Regions from separate parts of the Streptomyces sp. NPDC041940 genome, predicted to be linked through region 1. Evidence: riboswitches for the same ligand, from Rfam matches in the RefSeq annotation. Region 1 holds a riboswitch; the other holds the start of a gene.
What was found. A riboswitch is a leader RNA that binds a small molecule or an ion and turns the genes downstream of it on or off. The one in region 1 is predicted to bind S-adenosylmethionine.
Positions count from the first base shown of each region.

Region 2: linked by a shared signal. The riboswitch ahead of thrC (threonine synthase) and the one ahead of ACZ6I3_RS02805 (aminotransferase class V-fold PLP-dependent enzyme) in region 1 are both predicted to bind S-adenosylmethionine.

Region 1 is NZ_JBVJBP010000001.1:653,852-657,774, reverse strand. Features, by position in the region: gene ACZ6I3_RS02805 (aminotransferase class V-fold PLP-dependent enzyme) at 1-1,278, opposite strand, end outside; SAM riboswitch class IV at 1,412-1,528, opposite strand; gene trpD (anthranilate phosphoribosyltransferase) at 1,603-2,667, opposite strand; gene qcrB (cytochrome bc1 complex cytochrome b subunit) at 2,793-3,923, opposite strand, start outside.
Region 2 is NZ_JBVJBP010000004.1:206,226-210,148, reverse strand. Features, by position in the region: gene ACZ6I3_RS10260 (alpha,alpha-trehalose-phosphate synthase (UDP-forming)) at 1-988, opposite strand, end outside; gene ACZ6I3_RS10255 (glucosyl-3-phosphoglycerate synthase) at 1,095-2,039, opposite strand; SAM riboswitch class I at 2,195-2,351, shown strand; gene thrC (threonine synthase) at 2,370-3,656, shown strand; gene ACZ6I3_RS10245 (MoaD/ThiS family protein) at 3,760-3,923, shown strand, end outside.

The DNA.
Region 1 (3,923 bases):
GAACCGCTCGACGTGCTCGTCGGGCGTGCCCGCGCCGAAACTCACCCGGATGGCGTTGAGGGACTTCTCGCCGGGAGCCGCCTCCGGTGCGCCGCACTCGCCCTGGGTCTGCGGGTCGCTGCCCAGCAGGGTCCGCAGGAGCGGGTGCGCGCAGAACAGCCCGTCCCGCACCCCGATGCCGTACTCGGCGGAGAGGGCGGCGGCGAAGTGGGAGCTGTTCCAGCCCTCGACGACGAAGGAGATGACGCCGACGCGCGGGGCATCGTCGCCGAAGAGGGAGAGGATCCGGACCTCCGGCACCTCGGCGAGACCGGTACGCACCTTCTCGATCAGGTACTGCTCGCGCGCGACCAGGTTGTCGAACCCGGCCTCGGTGAGCGCCGCGCAGGCGGAGGCGATGGAGTAGGCGCCGATGACGTTCGGGGAGCCGGCCTCGTGCCGGGCGGCACTCTCGTGCCACTCCACGTCGACGCCGCCGTCCGTACGCCGCGCCACCTTCCGCGAGGCACCGCCGCCCGCGAGGTAGGGGTCCGCCGCACGCAGCCAGTCGGCCCGGCCGGCCAGGACGCCGGAGCCGAAGGGCGCGTACAGCTTGTGCCCGGAGAAGGCGACCCAGTCGACGTCGAGGTCCGCGACGGACACCGGGTGGTGCGGGGCCAGCTGGGCGGCGTCCAGCACGATCCGGGCGCCATGGGCGTGCGCGGCCGCCGCCAGCTCCCGTACGGGCCACAGCTCGCCGGTGACGTTCGAGGCGCCGGTGACGCAGACGAGGGCAGGCCCGTGCGGGTCGCGGTCGGCGAGGGCGCGCTCCAGGATCTCGACGGCCTGCCGCGGGCTGCTCGGGGCGTCCAGGTAGGTGACGTGGGCGTTCCGCCACGGCAGCAGGGAGGCGTGGTGCTCGGTCTCGAAGACGAAGACCTGGCAGCCGTCCGGGAGCGCGGCGGCGAGGAGGTTCAGGGAGTCGGTGGTGGACCGGGTGAACACCACCTGGTCGCCCTCCCGGCAGCCGAGGAACTCCGCGACGGTCCGCCGGGCGTTCTCGAAGAGGTCGGTCGACAGCTGGGACAGGTACCCGGCACCGCGGTGGACGCTGCCGTAGTACGGCGCGTAGGCGGCGACGTCGTCCCAGACACGCTGGAGCGCCGGGGCGCTGGCGGCGTAGTCGAGCGCGGCGTAGGTGACCTCGCCGCCGGTCACGAGCGGGACGGTGACATCCCGGCCGAGAACGGGCAGCGAGGCACAAACGGACGGGGCGGCGGCAGCGGTGGAGACAGACATGGCGGAACTCCCGTGAAGGCAGGTGGAATCCGCCCGCGAGCACGTACGGCTCAAGCGGGGGTGAAGGAAGAAGGGGGTGCGGAGGCGGGGCTCTGCGGCCCTATCGCATTCGCTGGTTCACGAGAAGCTCCTCGTCACGCGCTTGCCACAGACCTCGCTGCCTGCGGCCTGGTCTTCACCCGGGGCACCCCGCCACGGACGGAGGGTTGCCGGACAGTCGGCCGGGGCCTCATGACTGTCACTCATGACCTGATCAGGAACGTACGGGAAAAGATCGGCGTCCCGCAACCCGAGTCCGGATCGCGGGACGCCGTAGGGGATCAGCTACGCGTTGCTCGCGGCCACCCAGCGCTCCAGGGTCCGCTTCGCCGCCCCCGAGTCGATCGACTCCGCCGCTTTCGCCATCCCGGCACGGACCTGGTCGGCCAGGGGCGCCGCCGTCGGCTCCAGGGCCACCAGCGCCGCCGCCGAGTTCAGCACCACGGCGTCCCGCACCGGCCCGGTCTCTCCCTCCAGCAGCCGTCGCGCGACCTCCGCGTTGTAGGAGGCGTCCGCGCCGCGCAGGGCCTCCACGGGGACCAGTTCGAGGCCCACGTCACGCGGGTCGAAGGGCTCCTCGGTGACCGTGCCGTCCCGGACGATCCACACCCGGGAGGTGGCCGTGGTGGTCAGCTCGTCCAGGCCGTCGTCGCCCCGGAAGACCAGGGACGAGTTGCCGCGCTCGGCGAAGACGCCCGCGACGATCGGCGCCATGCGCGGGTCCGCCACACCGACGGCCTGGGACCGCACCCGGGCCGGGTTGGTCAGCGGGCCGAGCGCGTTGAACACCGTACGGATGCCCAGCTGGCCGCGTGCCGCGCCCGCGTGGCGCAGGGCCGGGTGGAACTTCACCGCGAAGCAGAAGGTGATCCCGGCCTCCTCGGCGACCTCTGCGACCCGGTGCAGCGGCAGCTCCAGATTGACCCCGAGCTTCTCCAGCACGTCGGAGGCCCCGGACGCCGAGGACGCGGCCCGGTTGCCGTGCTTGACGACCTTGGCGCCCGTGCCGGCGACGACGATCGAGGACATCGTGGAGATGTTGACCGTCTTGGCGCCGTCACCGCCCGTGCCGACGATGTCGACCGTCGCCCCGGGTACCTCGATCACGTTGGCGTGCGCGTACATCGTCCGGACGAGGCCGTTGATCTCCTCGACGGTCTCGCCCTTGGCCCGCAGGGCCACCACGAAGCCCGCGATCTGCGCCTCGGTCGCCTCGCCGCGCATGATCAGGTCCATCGCCCAGGCGGTGTCGTCCGCGCTCAGGTGCCTGCCGTCCAGCAGGCCGTTCAGCAGGGCGGGCCAGGAGCGGCCCGCCGCGGTGTCGCCTCCAGCGGGGGTCACAGCGCTCATCAGCCGCTCCTGGGTCCTCGTACGTCACGTAAAAGCAGTGGTCCCACCCTATCCAGCCCCGGGCACCACGAAGGGCCCCGTCCGAACACCGGACGAGGCCCTTCTGTGGCGTGGCGAAACAGCGATCAGTGGTGGCCGTGGCCGCTCGTGATCTCCCGGTACTCCTCGGCGGTGGGCTTGGGGATCTGGGCGCCCTCACCGAAGTAGGAGTCGCTGAGCTTGGCGCGCAGCTTCTCGGAGCCCTTCACCTTGCGCTCGACACCGTTCTCGTCGGTCGTCGGACCGATCTCGGCCGGCTGGTACTGCTCGTGCGCGGTGAGCGTGTACATCTGCTCCTGGCTGAGCGGCTCGTGCACCTCGATGAACTCACCGTGCGGCAGGCGCTTGATGATGCCCGACTCGCGGCCGTGCAGCACCTTCTCCTTGTCCCGGCGCTGCAGGCCGAGGCAGATGCGCTTGGTGACGATGAACGCGAGGACCGGTCCCAGGAAGAACCCGATCCGGACGAACCAGGTGACCGCGTTGATCGACAGATGGAAGTGCGTGGCGACGATGTCGTTGCCACCGCCGATCAGCATGATGATGTAGCCGGTGACCCACGCGACACCGACACCGGTGCGGGTCGGGGCGTTGCGCGGCCGGTCCAGGATGTGGTGCTCGCGCTTGTCCCCGGTGACCCACGACTCGATGAACGGGTAGAGGGCGATGATCCCGAGGAAGACACCGAAGAGCACCAGCGGGATGAACACGCCCAGGACGAGCGTGTGGCCCCAGAAGTTGACCTCCCAGCCCGGCATCGCGCGGATCAGACCCTCGGCGAAGCCCATGTACCAGTCGGGCTGGGCACCGGTCGACACCTGGTCGGGACGGTAGGGGCCCAGGACCCAGATCGGGTTGATCGTCGCGATGCCGGCGAGGGCCGCGATGACACCGAAGACCAGGAAGAAGAAGCCTCCGGCCTTGGCCATGTAGACCGGCAGCAGCGGCATGCCGACGACGTTCTTGTTGGTCCGGCCGGGACCCGCGAACTGGGTGTGCTTGTGGTAGAAGACCAGGATCAGGTGGCCGACCACGAGCCCGAGCATGATGCCCGGCAGCAGCAGGATGTGGATCGAGTAGAACCGGGCGACGAAGTCGGTACCCGGGAACTCCCCGCCGAACAGGAACATCGAGATGTACGTGCCCACGATCGGCACGGACAGGATCGCGCCCTGTGTGAAGCGGACACCGGTTCCGGAGAGCAGGTCGTCCGGGAG
Region 2 (3,923 bases), on a different contig from region 1:
CCTCGGCCGTGTAGTCCCGGTACACCGCGAGGTCCTGCCGTGAGGGGTACGCGAAGGCGACGTGCACGACGCGCTCGCGCCACTCGGGGTGGTCGTCGAGCAGCTGCCGGTACGCCAGCAGACCGCGCACGATGTTCTTCGACAGCTCGGTGCGGTCGACCCGGACGATGGTGCGGCGGGCGCCGCCGTCCGGAGCCGGGCCGATCTCCTCCCGCAGTGCGGACATCCGCTCCTGGACGTCCTTCTCGTGCGACCGCTGCCGCAGGAAGTCCGCGTCGGCCCCCAGCCCGTGCACCCCGACCCGCGTGCCCCCGAGCCCGCCGCCGAACCGCTCGGCGCATTCGACGAACGCGTCCGCCCAGCGCCGGGTGAGAAAGCCCAGCCGGTCCGCGCCCAGCATGCCGCGCAGCACCTGCCCGGCCACGTCGTCCGGCAGCATCCGGAAGTACTCGGGCGGCGCCCACGGCGTGTGCGAGAAGTGCCCGATCCTCAGGTCCGGCCGCAGCTCGCGGAGCATGCCCGGCACCAGCGTCAGGTGGTAGTCCTGCACGACCACCGCCGCACCCTCGGCCGCCTCCTCCGCCAGCGCCTGCGCGAACGCCCGGTTGTACGTCTCGTACGACGCCCACCGCCGCCGGAACTCCGCGTCGAAGACCGGCTCCAGCGGGGTCTGGTACAGCATGTGGTGGACGAACCACAGCACCGAGTTGGCGACGCCGTTGTACGCGTCGGCGTGCACGTCGGCCGGGATGTCCAGCATCCGCACGCCGTCCTCGCCGACACCCCGCCGGACGGCCTCGCGGTCGCCGTCGGACAGCGCCGAGCAGACCCACAGCGCGTCCGCGTCCGAGCCGATCGCGGAGAGCCCCGAGACCAGTCCGCCGCCGCCCCGTTTGGCGTTCAGCGAACCGTCCTCGCCCACCGCGTACGAGACCGGGCCGCGGTTGGAGGCCACCAGCACCCGTGCAGCACCGTACGTAGAAGCCATAGCCCTCAACCTAGCCCGGCCCGGAAACGCTCAAACGTACGGACCTGGCAGCCCCCTGACCCGCACGGCCGAAAACAGCCCCGGTCAGGCCACTGCCAGGCCACGGTCAGGCCGCCTTCCGTGCCTGGTACTCGGCGATCTCCACCATCGGCGGACGCTCCTCGGTGTCCACGGAGTACGTCCGCGGCTCGAAGCCGTCCCCGCCCCGCTCGAACTGCGTCAGGGACGGCCGGATCAGATGCCCGCGGGCCAGCCGCAGCTGAGCCGTGCGGTAGATCGCGGCGGCCATCCGGCCCAGCGCCTGACCGTCCTGGTGCCGGTGCTTGCGCACCCCGACGTCGACCTGGGCGAGGGCGTCCAGGCCCGCCAGGTGCAGGGCGTCGACCAGCATGCCCAGCTCGACGCCGTAGCCGACGGGGAACGGCAGCTGCTCCAGCAGCGAGCGGCGGGCCGCGTACTCGCCGCCGAGCGGCTGCACGAAGCCGGCCAGCTGCGGCCAGTGCATGTTGAGCAGCGGCCTGGCCATCAGCTCGGTGACCCGGCCGCCCTGCCCGGCGGCGGCGCCGAGCGGACGGTCGTACATGGCCTTCACCAGGTCCACGCCCGGCTCGGTGAGCAGCGGGCCCACGATCCCGGAGACGAAGTCGGACGAGAAGTCCCGCAGGTCCGCGTCGACGAAGCAGACGATGTCCCCGCGAGTGGCGAGCAGCGAGCGCCACAGCACCTCGCCCTTGCCGGGCACCGCGGGCAGCCGCGGGAGTATCGCGTCCCGGTGCACCACCGTCGCGCCCGCCGCCGCGGCCACCTCCGACGTACGGTCCGTCGAGCCCGAGTCCACGACGACCAGCTCGTCGACGAGCGGCACCTGCCGCATCAGGTCGTGGCGGATCACGGCGGCGATGTCGCCGACCGTCTCCTCCTCGTTGAGCGCGGGCAGCACGACACTGACCGTCTGGCCCGTGCGCTGCTTGGCGGCGAGTATCTGGTGGAGGGGGCGATCGGTCGCGGACCAGGAACGGGTGCTCAGCCAGCGCTCGACTTCTTCCAGCACCGTGGCGGCTCCTCTGCGTACTCTCGGCGGGACGGACCGTGAGCCATCTCGCGGTTCGGACGACTATCTCAACTGTCCTGGTCGTCGGTTACAGTCTTGAACAACGCGGGTGACCATCGCATGTCCGGGGTCAACCCACGTCGACAACCGAATACAGCTCATCCAGAGGGACTGAGGGAAACGGCCCGTTGAAGTCCCGGCAACCCTCCAGTCGGTTCTCGTAGGTCACTGTCGACCACACGCGCGAGGCTCCCGGCTCGGGAAGGTGCCAAATCCGTCTCACGGCGAGATGCGTCGTGAGGAAGATGAGGAGAAAGGGCCTCGCCTCACATGGCTGCGCAGACTGTTGCAAGCACCACCGAATCCACCGTAGACCTCGGCCCCGCCGCCGCCCTGAGCTGCCGCGAGTGCGGTCACCGCGTCCCCCTCGGACCGGTCTTCGCGTGCCAGGAGTGTTTCGGCCCGCTGGAGATCGCCTACGACTTCTCGGCCTACGACGCCGAAGAGCTCCGCAAGCGCATCGAAGCGGGCCCCGCGAACATCTGGCGCTACGCCCCGCTGCTGCCGGTCCCGGCCGACGTCGCGGACAAGCCGAACATCAACCCCGGCTGGACCAAGCTCGTCAAGGCCGACAACCTGGCCCGTGAGCTCGGCGTCGACGCCGGTAAGCTCTTCGTCAAGGACGACTCCGGCAACCCGACGCACTCCTTCAAGGACCGTGTCGTCGCCCAGGCCCTGGAGGCCGCCCGCGCCTTCGGCTTCACCACCCTGTCCTGCTCCTCCACCGGCAACCTCGCCGGTGCGGTCGGTGCCGCCGCGGCCCGCGCCGGCTTCCGCTCCTGCGTGTTCATCCCGCACGACCTGGAGCAGGGCAAGGTCGTCATGGCCGCGATCTACGGCGGCGAGCTCGTCGGCATCGAGGGCAACTACGACGACGTGAACCGTTTCTGCTCCGAGCTGATCGGCGACCCGGCCGGCGAGGGCTGGGGCTTCGTCAACGTCAACCTGCGGCCGTACTACGCCGAGGGCTCCAAGACGCTGGCGTACGAGATCTGCGAGCAGCTCGGCTGGCAGCTGCCGGACCAGCTGGTCGTGCCGATCGCCTCCGGCTCGCAGCTCACGAAGATCGACAAGGGGCTGCAGGAGCTGATCAAGCTCGGTCTGGTCGAGGACAAGCCGTACAAGATCTTCGGCGCGCAGGCCGAGGGCTGCTCGCCGGTGTCGACGGCGTACAAGGCCGGGCACGACGTCGTACGGCCCCAGAAGCCGGACACCATCGCCAAGTCGCTGGCGATCGGGAACCCGGCGGACGGGCCGTACGTGCTGGACATCGCGCGGCGTACGGGCGGTGCGGTGGAGGACGTGAACGACGAGCAGGTCGTCGAGGCGATCAAGCTGCTCGCGCGGACCGAGGGTGTGTTCGCGGAGACCGCCGGTGGGGTGACGGTGGGGGTGGCGAAGAAGCTGCTGGAGAACGGGCTTCTCGACCCTGCCAAGACCACGGTGGTCCTGAACACGGGGGATGGTCTCAAGACGCTGGACGCGGTGGCCGGGACCGGGCTGACCGCGACCATCCGGCCCAACCTGGACTCGTTCCGGGACGCCGGGCTCGTCTGAACCGTTGTTCGCTGCGGGCCGGTGGGGGCTGGTCGCGCAGTTCCCCGCGCCCCTTGGGACGCGGCCCAGCTGTAGCTCAATCGAAACCGGAGGTCATATTCCGATGAGCGTCAACGTTCGCATCCCCACCATCCTGCGTACCTACACCGGCGGGCAGGCCGAGGTCGCCGCCGAGGGCGGGAACCTCGGTGAGGTCATCGCCGATCTGGAGAAGAACCACACCGGGATCGCCGCCCGGGTGCTGGACGACCAGGGCAAGCTGCGCCG